Regions from separate parts of the Pseudoalteromonas simplex genome, predicted to be linked through region 3. Evidence: predicted binding sites of a transcription regulator. Region 3 holds the regulator's gene; each other region holds the start of a gene.

Region 1 (5,429 bases), on a different contig from region 3:
AGTCGTGAATTGACCATTACGTGAATAGGCAATATTGCCATCTGGTAATTGCACTTCAAAAAAACCTGGGCCTGAGATCATCCAGTCCAATGAATTTTCAGTGGTAAGCATATTACCTTGTGAAAAGTTCTTTTGGTTAGCAACCACTTTGGCACCGGCACCAAGCATTAAGCCTGACGGCATTTCAGTGTCTTGCGACGAGCGGCCACCTGGCTGGTTAATGTTTTGATATAGTAAATCTTCAAATACGGCGCGGCTTTTTTTGTAGCCTACCGTGCTGGCATTCGCGAGATTATTTGAGATCACCGAAATATCGGTTTGCTGGGCGTCAAGCCCGGTTTTACTGATCCATAATGCAGGATTCATAACTCTACCCTCTCAGTCATCTTAAACAATGCGTAACAGCTGATCTTGACGCTCATCGAGCTCTTCGGCTGTTTTCATCAATTTAACTTGTAATTCAAATTGGCGTTGATTGCTGATCATATCGACCATTTCATGCACTGGGTTTACGTTCGACATTTCAAGCGTTCCCGACAATACTTTTACGTTAGGTGAAATGTCACAAAAGCCACAAAGGTCATTGACCAACATGTCTTCTTTTGGTCGAAATAAACCGTCATTGCCTTTTTCAAGCTGAGTGTTATCAGCCTCAATCACTTTTAAGCGATCAACCACTTCCAAAAAGTTAGCAGGCGCACCTTGCGGGCGAACCTGAATAGCGCCATCTTCACTAAACTCAACTTTTTCAATAGGCAATGGCAAAATGATTGGACCACCTTCGCCAATTACTTGACGGCCATGGCTGGTGATCAATGCGCCATCTGGAGTAATGTTTAATGTGCCAGTTTTGGTGTACGCCTCATTGCCGGATGCATCTTGTACGCTCAACCAACCACGGTCGCTCATCGCGATATCAAGCTCACGGCCAGTTTCAACAAAACCACCCGATTCCATATTAGATCCTGGGCGTTCTTGCATTGCAAACACCCTAGATGGCAGACCTTCACCAAAGGCTTGCATAGAGCGAGCTTGTGCAAAATCAGCTTTAAAGCCAGTGGTGTTAGCATTAGCAAGATTGTTGGCCTTGAGCTCAAGACCTCGCAAACTTTGCTTAGCACCCGACATGGCAATGTAGACCATTTTGTCCATAACATTGACTCACTAAAAATACGATAATTAGGAAATGCAATAAAAGTGCCAAAGTAAAATTGACGCTAAAATAGAAGAGAAAAATGAATAGTAAGAATGAAAAAAGGCTGCCAATAGAGGAAGCAGCCTTCGTGTCGGATTAAGCTTAGAACCGTTAAGATTAACGGATCTGTAGGATGTTTTGTTGTAGTGTTGAGTTAACCTCAAGCGCACGTGAATTTGCTTGGAAGTTACGCTGAGCACTAATTAAGTCAACAAGTTCATTGGTTAAGTTAACGTTTGATTGCTCAAGCGCTGATGAGTTAATTGAACCTAGAGTACCTGAACCTGGTTCACCCGCAATCGGCTCACCTGACGTTAAACTCTTCTTCCAAGATGTATCACCAACTTGTTGCAAGCCCTGTGAATTAGAGAAGCGCACCATAGCAACTTGACCTAGGAACGACGTATCTCCATTACTGTATGACGCAACAATTTTACCGTCAGAACCGATATCAATTCCTGATAGACGACCTACAGTCGCACCATCTTGCTCTAATGCTTTTACTTCAAAGTTACTTGCGTATTGAGTTGGAACTTTATTTGCTGTTGCCGCTTCATCACGCCAGTTAATAGTCACATCATCAGGGAAACTTGCACCATTCGAAAGTAAATCAGAAAGGCCTGTCGCAGCACCTAAACCACTCGGTAACGTTAATGGATTAAATGTTGTATCAGTATTCGCTGTACCATCTGTACTTTGTGGTAAGCCACTGGCATCAAACTGAAAAGTTGATAATGGTGTATAAGGTGTTGTGGTTTGCTCAACACCTGTTGCATCAAATGGCTTTTCATCTAATGTAGCGTATACTTCCCACTCATTTTCATTACCAGTCACTGTAGAATCAGTTTTCACAAAGAAGAACTGTAGAATATGCGGTTCACCTAATGAGTCATACACCGTTGTCGATGTAGAGCTGTTATAAGTTGCACTTGTTTCTGGATCGAATGGTGTCACAGTTGGCGCAGAGGCACGTGAATCAAGGTTAAATGACGAATAGACATTCGTGGTTGCACGTGGTGAACCTGATGCATCTGGAATTTGTAGCGCAGAAGATGTACTTAAGCTTACAGAGGTTGTGTCACCGGTTGCTTCATCAACAGGGAAACCTTGTAAGTAATTACCGCTCGCATCCACAATAAAGTTATCTTTATTAAGTTTGAACGCACCAGCACGCGTGTAAGTAAAATCTTGTGCACCTAAGTCATTCGCCATTGCGAAATAACCTTCACCAGTAATTGCTAAATCAAGTGAGTTATTTGTGAAAGAGAGTGAACCTTGGTGGAATTGTTGTGCCACCATTGTTGTTCTTACACCGTCACCATTTTTTGTTTTACCAGAACTAAATACTGATGATGCGTATACATCAGCGAACTCTGCACGAGACTCTTTAAAGCCCGTAGTGTTAACGTTAGCAATATTATTTGCTGTTACGTCTAAATCTTTTTGTGCGGCTGCTAAGCCTGTTAATGCAATATTGAAGCTCATAACTCACCTCTACCTATCTCTTAGCCTAAGCTAACCCAAACCTTTTATACTTATGCGATTTCAGCTATATCAGTTAGCCTAACCGCACCCTCTTTTGTATTTACGATAATGCCGCTTGCGCCATTAATATTGACACTTTCAATATTCTTAAAGGTCGCCATAGGCATACTGCTGTAGTCTCCATTTACAAAGCCTTCAGCACTGATGTCATACTCGCCTTCAGGGAGCACATTGCCATCGTTATCTTTACCATCCCACTCAAAACGCAGTGCGCCCGCAGACTGAGAACCTAATTCAATGGTTCGTACTAACTGACCTGAAGAATCTGTTATTCTTAGCGTTAAAGATTCAACGGCAGTCTCAGCAACCACCGACCCTTTAGCAAGGTTTTCACCGTCAAAGTCAATGGTGTCAGACTCTAATAACGCTTGCTTACCAACCAAAGTGGAAGCCTGTAACGCAGAATTTGATGTCATTGATGCAGTCAGTGAGTCAAACTTCTCGTTTAAGTTTGAAATACCTTCAGCCATAGTAAAGTTCGTCATCTGCGCGATCATTTGATCATTATCAGCAGGGTTACTCGGATCCTGGAACGACAACTGCTGTGTTAACAACGAAAAGAAATCTTCCTGAGAAAGTGTGTTGTTGTCTTCCTCAGTTGTTTGCGTATTGCTTTGATTCCAACGCAAGCTATCCATATAGGATGATGATGCAGAGCTGATGTCGTTACTCATAACTTATCCTCGATTACCGTTGTCCTAACAACAGTGTTTTACTTAACATTTGCTTAGCTGCATCAGCAACTTGCACATTTGTTTGGTAAGAGCGAGAGGCAGAAATCATATTTGCCATTTCTTCTACAACATTAACGTTAGGTTTGTAGATATAACCATTTTCATCCGCACTTGGGTGATTCGGGTTATATTCAATTTGTAGCGGCTTATCGCTCTCTACAATACCTAAAACTTTAACGCCTACAGAAGAGCCCTGAGGATTGCTTTGCGATGCTGACGCTTTGGTCAACTCTGCAGCAAAAACAGGATGGCGCGCTCGGTATGTCTGGTCTTGGCTAGAGCTAATCGTGTTTGCATTCGAAATATTACTCGCTGTGGTATTTAAGCGCACATTTTGTGCACTCATACCCGTGCCTGAAATATCAAAAACATTATATAAACTCATGATTAAGCTCCTTGACTACCGAGGGCTTTTTTAAGGCCTTTAATTTTACTACTCATAAATTGCAGGCTTGCCTGATACTCTAATGAGTTCTGTACATACAAGTTTCGTTCCACTTGTATATCTACAGAGTTACCATCGCCTGTATCTGCTTGATTTGGCGTACGAAACATTTCTGCACCGCCAACAAAACGGCTGCCTCCGGCAATATGTTTAGCATCGGTTCTTACCATGCTATTGCCGCCTTGTTGGTTGCTTTTTGCCGCTTTTAATGCCGAGGCAAAATCAATGTCTTTCGCTTTATAGCCCGGCGTATCAGCATTAGCGATATTGGTCGCTAATAACTCAGCGCGTTGTGAACGGATCAACATTGCATGGGGGTGAACACCAAATGCTTTATCAAAACTGATAGCCATAACCATCTCCAAAAAATTGACTCTAGAGTGATTAATGCAAAAGCTAAGCCAATAATGAAGGGGGTGGTTTTATTTACGTAAGATATTGAATAATAGATAAATTTAGCAACCTAAGAGCTAGGTTGCTAAGAAAGGTTTACTTTTTCTGGTAGATGATGCCTGGATTACAACGAACCATCTCAAAGCTATCACTTAAGCCCGCCATTGATTCTGACGCACCTAAAAAGAGGTAACCTTTAGGGTTTAGGGCTTGAGCAAATTGCGAGATAATTTTAGCTTTTACCTCTGGTGAGAAGTAAATGAGCACGTTACGGCAAAATATAATGTCAAACTTGCCCATTAAAGCGTATGAATCCAGTAAGTTAAGGTGTCTAAAGCTGACCATTTTGCGTATAGGGTCAATGACTTGAGCCATTCCATTGCCGCTGTCTTTAAAGAACTTTTGACGGCGTTCCATCGACAAACCACGCGCAAGCGCTAGCGAGTCATACTCAGCGTTTTTGCACATATCAAGCATGGTATTAGAGATATCAGTGCCGATTATTTGCGCCCCCATCTTTAATACACCTGGGTTTTTTGACTGAAACTCGGCAACCGACATGGCAATTGAATACGGCTCTTGTCCTGATGAACTTGCCGCTGACCATATTTTTAATGGTCTACGCACATCTTTAAGCTCAGGAAATAATTTCGTTTTCAATAACTCAAACGGATACTGGTCACGAAACCAAAGCGTTTCATTGGTTGTCATTGCATCAACCACAGCGGCACGAAGCTGCCTCTCATGAGGACTCAGTGTTTTACTTACCAACTGCGATAAAGACTCGACATTAAAACGCGCCATAAGTGGAGCGAGACGGCTTTTAACTAAATAAAGTTTATTATCGCCAAGCACAATGCCGCATTGTTGCTCTAAAAAAGAGCGAAATTGATCGTATTCGCTTTGTTGTAAATGCTTATTTTCCAAAGTAATACCACCTATAAACTATTAATCACAATGAACCCATTTTTTTACAGCAGTCGCTAGTTCATCTGGGTTAAATTTAGCAATAAAATCGTCAGCTCCCACTTTCTCAATCATTGCTTGGTTGAATACACCACTTAAAGAAGTATGTAAGATCACATGCAAAGGTGATAATTTTGGATCGGCCTTTATC
Region 2 (5,429 bases), on a different contig from region 3:
TCAATGTGGCAACCTTGAATACGACCGCCCAGATAGACTAAAAAAAGCGCCATGTTTTTCCTTATATTAAGCTTTCAACATTAATGTTGTGCTTTTTGATTAATTTATAAAAATCTGAGCGATTACGTTTCGCAAGCTTTGCGGCTTCGGCAACATTACCCGCTGACATTTTCAGCGTATTAATTAAATAATCTCGCTCAAATTCTTTTTTTGCATCATTTAACGAAAGTGGCTCAGCAATACTAACATTACTATTTAATGCACTTTCAACTAACTGAGCAGCTATCACTTTACCAGGTGTAAGGGCTACTACCTGCTCTATCACATTTTGTAATTGACGGATATTACCCGGCCAATCATAGCGCACCAAAGCATGCATCGCATCATTGGCAAACTGCTTTTGCTCTTGCCCCATACGTTTAGCAATTAGACCTGCAAAATGCTGTGCTAGCAAACTAATATCTTCTCGGCGTTCACAAAGCGGAGGCAGTTTTAAGTTCACCACATTTAATCGGTAATATAAATCTTCACGGAACTGCTGATTATTGATTGCCTCTGGGAGGTTCTTATGAGTCGCCGACACCACCCGCACATCAATTGGGATCTCTTCTTGAAAGCCCACAGGGCGAATGGTTTTCTCTTGTAAAACCCTCAGTAGTTTTACCTGTAAATTTAGCGGCATATCACCAATTTCGTCTAGAAAAAGGGTCCCACCTTGAGCTTGTTGAAACAAACCTTGATGGTCTTTGACTGCGCCTGTAAACGCGCCTTTTTTATGCCCAAACAATTCAGACTCTAAAAGCTCCCCCGGCACAGCGCCGCAGTTAATTGCCACAAATGGCCCGTCACTAACATGGCTATGTTGATGTATTGCTTGTGCAAGCAACTCTTTACCTGTGCCGCTAGCACCGGAGATCAACACATTCACTTGCGTTGGACCAAGCAATTTAACTTGCTCAAGTAAATGCAACATCGCGCCGCTACGGGTGACAATATTTGTTTGTGTCGGTGTTTCATCACCGTGTACACCATGGATCTCAATAGCTTTAGCAAGGCTGTCGAACAGCTCATCTTTATCAACTGGTTTGGTAATAAATGCAAAAATACCTTGCTTCGTCGCTTCCACTGCATCAGGTATCGAACCATGTGCTGTCATCATAATCACCGGCATTGAAGGGTAACGACTTTGTAACTGGCGATGTAGAGCCATGCCGTCCATTTCATCCATTCTTAAGTCAGTGATCACCGCATCATAGGTTTGGTTTTTTAGTGTTTGTAATGCCTCAATGCCACTTTCAACTGTGTTTACCAAATAGCCTTTAGACTCAATTCTAATCGCTAGTAACTTTAATAAACTCGCATCGTCATCTACTAATAAAACCCGTGGTTTTGTTACTTCATTCATGGTTACTGCTCCTTGGTCTCTTCACGTAGCAGAAGTTGTTGTTCGATAGTCGCAAGCGACGATAAGGTTTTTTCCATTTCATCACTCAGTGCTTGCTTAGCTTGTTTTGCCGCTAAATTCTGTTGTAAATATTGCTTTTGTAACCATAGATACTGCTTAATATCATCTGGCCAATAAAAAGCATGGTCACTTTTTTCAAGCTGACTAAGAGCTTTTTCTGGCTCTGAAGCACCGAGTAAACAAATCGACTCAAACAGACGCTTTAGCTCATTTTCGCCAACATAATTTGCTTTATCAGAGCTTGCTTTAAAGCCACCGCACTTGGCAGCATGCCAAGCAATGACTGTACTTGCAGGCGGGTATAACGGCTCACTTTTCGGCCGAGGCTTTGGATTAGGTTGCCCTTGAGATTTCACATCTGCTGTCGGCTCTATTTGCTCTGCCTCAACATGCTTTTGCGTGATCGTGCACCCTGTTATAAAAAGTGTGCCTATAACAAGCATAAAACTGGCTTTATTCGCTAAGCCCATATCAGTTAACTCCTTGGGTTAATTGAATTGGTAAAATGGCTGTAAATACACATCCTTGCGGCTCATTATCAGTAATAGAGAGCTTACCGTTTAATTGTTCAACAGTTTCTTTAACTATGGTTAAACCGAGTCCACTGCCCATTTCAGTATGTTGTTTTGCATTCTTGCCTTGGTAAAAAGCCCCAAACACGGCGGCTTTTTCAGTATCTTCTATGCCTATTCCTAAGTCGCTGACACTCAAAATTAACTGTCCCTGCTTTAAGCTTGCTTTTATTGTCACTGACTCATGTTCTGGCGAAAACTTTAACGCATTTGAGGTAAGCTGAATAAGCACCATTTCAAGTAGCTCAATTGAGATAAACAAAGCTTTATTTGGTAATTCATTCACCCACACAATGGATAAGTCACGCGCTGATAATCGGTGCTCAAAATGACGCTCAATTTTGTTCATCATCAAATTAAAGTTAAGCTCGCTTAGGCTTTGCTTACTGGTGCGAATGGCATTGTAACTCAATAAGCTTTCAATCATGGCTCTGAGTCGCACCATACTTTGCGTTATTAGCTCAAGAACGGCTTGTTGCTCGCTATTGATAGGACCAACAATTTCATCTGCGAGTAAGTCTGTGCCTTCAACCATCGAAGCTAGGGGCGTTTTTAATTCATGTGTCACATGGCGTAAAAACGTATCTTTTTGCTGCTCAAGCATATGTAACTGCGCTTGAACCCACTCTAATTTATTACCTAATTCAACTAACTCTGACGAGCCGCGAACTTGAATTTTTTGCTGCCAGTGACCTTGTCCAAGTTTATCAATCACATGTGTGAGTTCTCTGAGCCGCCCGCTGATCCGCCAAAGAAACCCGCCCCCGACCAATAACGTGAGTGGAATTAACGCAACTAACCAATTAATAAATGAAGCTTGAAGTGCTTTTAATTGTTGCTGATTTTTTGTTATGCGTAATTCATTTTGCTCTTTGAGCCAATTTGTTTGCTCACTGATAAGCTTACTAGCGGGTGCAAACAGCTCACCATCTTGCTTTTGTTCTACTAATAAATGTTGATGCGCAAATTGTAATACCTCAGCCAATTGCCGCCACTGCGAGACATAATCAGCGGTTGGGCTTAAGAAAATGAGCTCATCGACACTTTGCAGTGACGATTGCCATTTGTTGGCAATTAAGCTATCGAGGGATTCACTTTTAAGCACCCAGTTTTGTCGAGTTGCTCGTTCAAGGCTATTTAAGTCTTGTTTGAGGTTGTTAAATGCTTTGGTAATTTCGTAATTGTCACCGACGATTTCTTGAGTCACTGCAAGCTGCTTATTGAGCGCATTTAAAAATAAAATCACCACCAAAGATAACGGTAGTAAAGACAGCAAAATGCTACAGACGAACTGGCCAATAAGACTAGGTCGCCAATTGAGTAACTGTTTTATTTTTACCGCTACTGTATTTTGCATATTCACTCTCAACATAATTGCAGATGCTGATTATTAGCGAACAAACTTAGACACTCGCTGAATCCGACCTTAAAAAGCACTGATTTTCCCCCAAAAACCGATACAAAGTTGCTATTTGGCAACAAACTAACTCATTGAAATAAAATAGATAAACTTTTAACACCTGAAAATCGTTGCAAAAAAGACACAACACCCTGTAACTATTTCGCATTCAAAACCACACAAAAACCATAACCAACTGATAATTAATAACTTTTAATATTGGCACTGATTTTGATTAGTACTAAGCAAATTAGTTATTTAGGACACAAAATGAAAGTAACGGCCCCGGTAGCCACCCTGCTTATAAGTCTGTTCTCAGTTCATAGTTACGCACTTGATTTGCAGACAACATTTAATGAGCTAGATAAAGACAGCAATGGTTTTTTGAGTGAAGCAGAAGCATCTGAAGATGCCTTGTTGCACGGCAACTTTACGCAAATTGATAGTAATCAAAATGGCCAAATTTCATTTTCTGAGTTTCAGTCGTTTATTCAATAGGAGATTGTAATGAAACAACTTTTAGCTGCATTTTCGCTGATGTTTTTAGTTATCAGCGCCACCGTTTTAGCATCACAAATGGATGTTCGATTTGCTAAATTTGATACAAACGCCGATGGCGAGATTTCATTAACTGAAGCAACCAAACACGATAACTTACTTAAGCAATTTGCCGATCTGGATGAAAACGGCGATCAGGTTTTGTCTGAACAAGAGTTTGAAAAATTCAAACCTTAACGGCTTAAAGTGCTTGCCATAATCCCAGAGGGAATGTGTAAACGGATTTAAATTTTGGGAGTTAAATTATGGCAAGCACTTTTATTTAGGAGACAATTATGAGAATTTTCTGGCTTGCTCCATGCACCTTAATTACTATAAGCTTCAATAGCTTAGCATTGGACGTAAAACAACGCTTTGATCACCTAGATAAAGATAAAAATGGCTTTTTATCTGAGCAGGAACTGTCATCGCAACCGCACTTGCAAAAACGCATAGCGCAGTGGGATACAGATAAAGATCAACAAATCTCGCTCCTTGAGTTTAAACACTATTTAACAAACAAGAGTTAAAGTAATGTCAAAATTAACCTTTGCCAGCCTAGTTTTAAGTTGTGCATTTAGCACAATGAGTTTTGCTGCAGATAGTATTGGTGAAAAATTTAAACAACTTGATCGTAATGACGATGGTTACCTGACTCGCTCAGAGTCTGCGAGAGACCCAGCTCTGTGGTCGCGATTTAAAAATTACGACAGTGATAAAGATAATAAATTATCCCTCAGTGAGTTTAAGATTTATGCGAGCAAATAAAGAGTTATAGTTAACTATTAATCTCTGCTGAGTTGCAGTTTACTGCAACTCTGATACTGTTTTCATAAATCAATAAAAACTATTAGAAGATTATGAAACTCATCATCAGCTTACTCGCAACAGCTTCACTTAGCTGTTTTGCCAACACCACTGTTATTTATAATGTAAATGGCTATACGCCTACCTATAAAGGCGAAACCCAACACTTTTCTGCACTGGTTTTTAAAGACGGTAAAATCGTAAAAACAGGCAATGACTCAATTAAAAATAGCTTCCCTGATGCCGCCGCAATTGATGGCAAGCAAGCCACATTGTTACCAGGCTTAGTCGATGCTCATGGCCATGTTATTGGTTTAGGTAATAATCTTTCACAACTTGATGTAAGGAATACGCGCTCGGCAGATGAGGTTGGCAAAATGCTGGCTGAGTTTGCCAAAGATAAACAAAGTTGGATCATTGGTCGCGGTTGGAACCAAGAGCAATGGCCTGGCGGTGAGTTTCCAACTGCAGCTGATTTAGACAAATACGTAAAAGACAAACCTGTGGTGCTTTCTCGCGTTGATGGTCATGCTGTGTGGGTTAACTCAAAAGCCATGGAACTTGCAGGTATTGCCAAACAAACTCCCTCTCCTGCTGGCGGTGAAATTTTAAAGCTAGATTCTGGCTTACCTTCAGGGGTATTCATTGA
Region 3 (5,429 bases):
ATTGCTGCGTACATATCTTGATGTTCTGTAGAAGCGAACAACTCGCCTCCGTTTACATGTAAAGTTGCTTCTGCTTTTTGGCTTAATTTTTCTACATCTAAAATGACATGAACATTATTAATATGATCAAAATGCCTTTCTAGTTTTGCGAACTTAGTGTTTACATAGTCTCTTAATGAATCAGTGACTTCTACGTGACGACCAGTTAAATTTAGTTGCATAAGCATTTTCCTTCTATGTAAAACGTCTAAATCAGACTTTTACGCTGATTAGACGGAGGTATTGCTAGAGACTCACGATATTTTGCAATTGTACGTCTAGCTACTTTAATTCCTTGCTCAGCCAATATATCTGCAATTTTGCTATCACTCAATGGTTTAACCGAGTTTTCTGCAGCAACTAACTTCTTGATTAAAGCGCGAATTGCTGTAGAAGAACACTCACCACCATTTTCGGTGCTGACATGGCTTGAGAAGAAATATTTCAACTCAAAAATTCCCCTTGGGGTATGCATATATTTTTGTGTTGTAACCCGAGAAATCGTCGATTCATGCATTTCGACCATTTCAGCGACATCGTTTAGCACCATTGGCTTCATTGCTTCTGGGCCATGTTCAAAGAAAGCTTGCTGTTGTTGCACGATACAGTTGGTCACTTTTAGTAAAGTATCGTTACGGCTTTCTAAGCTCTTAATAAACCACTTTGCTTCTTGTAAGTGAGAACGAATAAATTGGCTGTCGCTACTTGATTTAACAGAGCGAGACATCGCTGCATATTGGCTATTCACTCTAATTTTTGGCATACAATCTGGGTTTAACTCGACTACCCAGCGGCCTTTCACTTTTTTCACTGATACATCGGGTATGACGTACTCAGATTCTTCGCGTACTATGCTATCCGCAGGCTTAGGATTTAAGCTGTGAATGAGCGTCATCACTTCTTTAAGCTCGTTTTCTTTAAGCTTAGTCTTTTTCATTAAAGTGCGATAGTCGCGACTTGCTAATAATTCGATATGCTCAGATAAAACCATTTTAGTTTCAGCTAAATATGGCGTATTGGCATCGAATTGACGAAGTTGTATACACAGGCACTCTTGTAAACTTCGCGCGCCGATACCAACTGGATCGAATAACTGTATTCTTTTTAAGACAGCTTCAACTTCATCGAGTTCGATTTCTTCTTCATCATTATTTTGATTAAAGCTTTCGACAATATCTTCGCAGCTAACCGTTAAAATACCTGAGTCATCGATAGCTTCAACGATGGCAACGGCAATCGCTTCATCGGTAGGACTAAATGGTGTGAGCTGTAGTTGCCACATTAAATATTCTTGCAGTGTTTCTGTTGAAGCACCTTGGTAAATAGACTCGTCTTCAGGCATTGGCCCAGACGATGTTGATGGGGCGGCACTCATGTACTCATCCCACGTAACATCCATAGCTAAGTCATCGCTAACCGTATCCTTACTCAGAGCATCACTGCTTTCTTGCTCGAATTCGCTAGGTGCTTCGTCGGCAGACGCGCTGACTTGTACATCGTCAGACTCCGCTTTTTGCTCATTCTTACCGATGCTTTCTTCGTTGTAATCCGCTTCTTCCACTTCAAGCAGAGGATTACTATCAAGCGCTTCTTGAATTTCTTGCTGGAGATCCAATGTACTGAGCTGCAACAAGCGAATGGCTTGTTGCAGTTGTGGAGTCATTGTAAGTTGCTGGCCCATGCGCAGCTGTAATGATTGCCTCATGTATCCCTAACAATCCTTTTTAAGTTATCGGTAACGGTGAAGACACTGTTATCGATTTATTGTCATTGTATAAGTCTAGCAGATGCTCTAGTCGGTGGCGTAATGGTTACAGCCTGAATTGCTCGCCTAGATAAACATCACGTACAGTTTGGTCAGCTAATACGTGCTCAGGTGTCCCTGATGCAATTAGCTCCCCATGAGAAACAATGTAGGCTTTTTCACAAACATCAAGGGTTTCTCGAACATTATGGTCAGTAATAAGTACACCAATACCACGATTTTTTAGGTGCTCAATAATTTTCTTTATATCTAACACCGAAATAGGATCAACACCAGCAAAAGGCTCATCTAAAAGGATAAATTTAGGATTAGCGGCTAATGCACGTGCAATTTCAACGCGGCGTCGTTCACCACCTGACAGTGCCATACCTTGGCTATCGCGAATATGTTGAATGCTAAATTCATCTAATAAGTTGTTAAGCGTCTCTTCGCGCGTTGTTTTGTTAAGATCTTTGCGGGTCTCTAATATGGCCATCAAGTTTTGGTAAACTGTTAATTTTCGAAAAATAGACGACTCTTGTGGTAGATAACCAATACCTAAGCGCGCACGGCTGTGCATTGGCAAAAGCGTGATATCGTTATCATCGATGCTTATTTTTCCTTTGTCGCTTGGTACGAGCCCTACAATCATATAGAAGGTCGTTGTTTTACCTGCACCATTTGGCCCTAACAAGCCAACAATACTGCCCGCTTCAACTTCAAGACCGACATTTTTAACCACTTGGCGGCCTTTGTAGCTTTTAGCTAAAAGCTCTGCTTTTAATGTGCTCATGGTTGGCCTTTATCGTCTTTTTTATTTTCTACAGGCACTAAAATAGTGTGTACACGATCTGTTGAGTTTTCGTCTTTTTCTGCGCTGATCAGCTGTTGAGCCATATCATAGGTAATGCTTTTTGCCGTTACTTTTTGACCCGCTTGAGTGACTTCAGCTTCGCCATTGAGTGTTAAGAAGCGTTTCGCAACATCATAACGAACTTCTTCGGCGCTGGCGCTCATCACGGTGCCATCAGCTTGCTTTTCTTCGAAGTAAGCTGGTTTGCCTGTAGCGATAATTAATTCGACTGTACCTTCGGTGTCACCGCCATGTGCCTCAAGTCGCTCTGCTGTAATGCGACGATCACCATGCACGATCTCTACGTTACCTTCGAATATGCCAACGCCATCTTTTAGTTTACCGACTTGGCGATCTGAGCTAATGCTAATTTGAGCGCCTGTTTGCTCGGCAGCTGCGCCCGAAAAGGCAATCAATAAGCTTGGGATCAGGAGTAATTTCTTCAGTTTATTGGTCATAGTATATGGTTCGTGTATGGTTAGTTAACTCAACAATTTCGGCTTTTAAATCGGCTTTTAAGCCTTTACCGGTAATTTTTAAATTCGGTCCTGTTAGTGTTACAGGTTGCTTTGAAAACATCGTCATTTTATCAATGTCGACATTAATATTTTCTGCTTTTATATCTTCGATCATACCGTTATGGGTTAAGTTTTTAGCAACTACATCCCCTTCAAAAATCAGCTGATCATTTTCGTATAAAGTAGCTTCTTTGGCTCTTACTTGCCAAACTTGCTGATCGCTATAAATAGTAAAAATAGGTTGTTCAAAAAAGGTAAACCCTAATTGTTGATACAACTCCATTTTTGCAGCTGCCACTTTATGACTAATTTTACCTTGCTCGTCATAAGCTGTTTGCTTTAGAGCAACGGCAGTGTAATCAGGCGTTGCGATGATCTCGTCTTCACTAGTTATTGTATCAGTTGACAGGTTAAAGTACGGGTACCATAACCACACCATGCAACAGACAAAAACAATACTCAGTAAAATACGGGCTATATTCATGCGCTGGTTCCATCGCTAGTTAACGGCTTGCCGTTTTCTAACATCAGTAAATCAGTTAATTCACGCACAGCTCCAAAGCCACCCGGTAATAATGTGGTGTAATGAGCCAGCTTCTTGATAAGCGGGTGTGCATCGTTTACTGCGACAGCAAAGCCAACTTTTTCCATAACTGGTAAGTCTGGACCATCATCACCAATATAGGCAATCTGTTTATCTGTCAGCCCCAGTTTATCCTTTAACTCTTGATAAGCAATCAGCTTATCTTCTTGTCCCTGATAAATGTGCTGAACTGTTAGGCTAGTCATTCGCTGCTGAACTATTTGTGAATGGCGGCCAGTAATCACTGCCACTTCAAAGCCACTATTAATGAGTGCTTTAATACCAAAACCATCTTTAGTATTGAATGCTTTAAGCTCTTCGCCATTATTACCCAAATAAATTCGACCATCAGAAAAAACACCATCAATATCACAGATTAATAGTTTTATTTTTTGAGCACGCTGACTCACATCAGGGCTCAGGGGCTGGTATAGTTCGGCGAATGTCATTGCTTAGAGAACTCCTGCTTTTAATAAGTCTTGCATATTAAGGGCACCAATTGGTGTGTTGCTTTGATCCACCACAATTAAACCATTAATACGTTTATGCTCCATAATATTTAAAGCTTCAGCCGCAAGCATGTCAGGGCGAGCCGTTGTGCATGAACGGGTCATCACTTGGCTAATTGCCGTGTTATGGATATCGATGCGCTGTTCTAAAATACGGCGTAAGTCACCATCAGTGAATAACCCGGCTAACTTTTCATCTGCACCAATCACTGCGGTCATACCAAGGCCCTTGGCTGACATTTCAATCAATGCATCTTTGATGCTTTGGGTTTCGCTAACGATTGGCGTTGCGTCGCCTGCGTGCATCACATCATCTAATGTAAGTAATAAACGTTTACCTAAGCTGCCACCCGGGTGCGAAAGTGCAAAATCGTCGGCAGTAAAACCTCGGGTTTCTAGTAGCGCAACCGCCATTGCATCGCCCATAACCAAGGTTGCAGTGGTGCTTGCCGTTGGGGCAAGGCCTAACGGACACGCTTCTTGGCTAACTTTGATGCACACATGAACATCAGACAGTTTTGCCATTGTTGAGTCTGGGTTGCCTGTTAATGAAATCATTTTTGCGCCAATGCGCTTAATAACAGGGATAATACTGAGTACTTCGCTGGTCTCACCTGAATTTGAAATACACATCACCACATCGTCGCGGGTGATCATTCCTAAATCACCGTGGCTAGCTTCGCCAGGATGAACAAAAAATGCCGGAGTGCCAGTACTTGCAAGGGTTGCAGCAATTTTATTACCTACATGGCCAGACTTGCCCATACCAATCACAATAATACGACCTGTACATTGGAACATTAATTGGCAAGCATTATCGAAATCTTGATTTATATATTGCTCAATTTCTTGTAAAGCTTGTGCTTCAATTTCGAGTACGCGCTTACCCTGCGCGATAAAGCTAGGTTGTGTCATTAATTATCCTACTTGGCTGAAAATATAGCCCTGATATGCAATAAATGCGACTAACAGTAAGCCACCTTCTACTCTATTGATACGACGAGCACCTTTAAAGTTCAATGACATGGCAATCAATACAACGGTTGCTGCAATCATGATAAGTGCATCGCGGTTTGCCGCAGAAGGGTCAATAATTGAAGGGTTGATAATACCCGCAAGAGGTAATACGGCGAGTAAATTGAAAATGTTTGAGCCAACGATATTACCAAGCGCTAAATCGTCT

Evidence for each region. The regulator sigma-54, encoded in region 3, starts transcription at its own class of promoters, with help from an activator protein. The targets are predictions, from matches to a motif close to GTTGGCACGNNNNTNGNNT.
Region 1: the regulator sigma-54 is predicted to act here: its motif matches at 1,187-1,205, upstream of IRQ78_RS20260 (flagellar basal body rod protein FlgF).
Region 2: the regulator sigma-54 is predicted to act here: its motif matches at 3,655-3,673, upstream of IRQ78_RS08185 (EF-hand domain-containing protein).

The regions. Positions count from the first base shown of each region.
Region 1 covers NZ_JADILN010000022.1:7,586-13,014, forward strand. Annotated here, with positions in the region: gene flgG (flagellar basal-body rod protein FlgG) at 1-366, opposite strand, end outside; gene IRQ78_RS20260 (flagellar basal body rod protein FlgF) at 388-1,152, opposite strand; gene flgE (flagellar hook protein FlgE) at 1,313-2,680, opposite strand; gene IRQ78_RS20270 (flagellar hook assembly protein FlgD) at 2,731-3,414, opposite strand; gene flgC (flagellar basal body rod protein FlgC) at 3,428-3,859, opposite strand; gene flgB (flagellar basal body rod protein FlgB) at 3,862-4,272, opposite strand; gene IRQ78_RS20285 (CheR family methyltransferase) at 4,409-5,239, opposite strand; gene IRQ78_RS20290 (chemotaxis protein) at 5,261-5,429, opposite strand, start outside.
Region 2 covers NZ_JADILN010000003.1:151,411-156,839, forward strand. Annotated here, with positions in the region: gene IRQ78_RS08165 (DUF1543 domain-containing protein) at 1-53, opposite strand, end outside; gene IRQ78_RS08170 (sigma 54-interacting transcriptional regulator) at 62-1,405, opposite strand; gene IRQ78_RS08175 (hypothetical protein) at 1,408-1,935, opposite strand; gene IRQ78_RS08180 (HAMP domain-containing sensor histidine kinase) at 1,937-3,394, opposite strand; gene IRQ78_RS08185 (EF-hand domain-containing protein) at 3,707-3,934, shown strand; gene IRQ78_RS08190 (hypothetical protein) at 3,944-4,171, shown strand; gene IRQ78_RS08195 (EF-hand domain-containing protein) at 4,270-4,503, shown strand; gene IRQ78_RS08200 (EF-hand domain-containing protein) at 4,508-4,741, shown strand; gene IRQ78_RS08205 (amidohydrolase) at 4,834-5,429, shown strand, end outside.
Region 3 covers NZ_JADILN010000018.1:17,937-23,365, forward strand. Annotated here, with positions in the region: gene hpf (ribosome hibernation promoting factor) at 1-221, opposite strand, end outside; gene IRQ78_RS19725 (RNA polymerase factor sigma-54) at 248-1,744, opposite strand; gene lptB (LPS export ABC transporter ATP-binding protein) at 1,851-2,576, opposite strand; gene lptA (lipopolysaccharide transport periplasmic protein LptA) at 2,573-3,094, opposite strand; gene lptC (LPS export ABC transporter periplasmic protein LptC) at 3,084-3,638, opposite strand; gene kdsC (3-deoxy-manno-octulosonate-8-phosphatase KdsC) at 3,635-4,186, opposite strand; gene IRQ78_RS19750 (KpsF/GutQ family sugar-phosphate isomerase) at 4,190-5,161, opposite strand; gene IRQ78_RS19755 (calcium/sodium antiporter) at 5,165-5,429, opposite strand, start outside.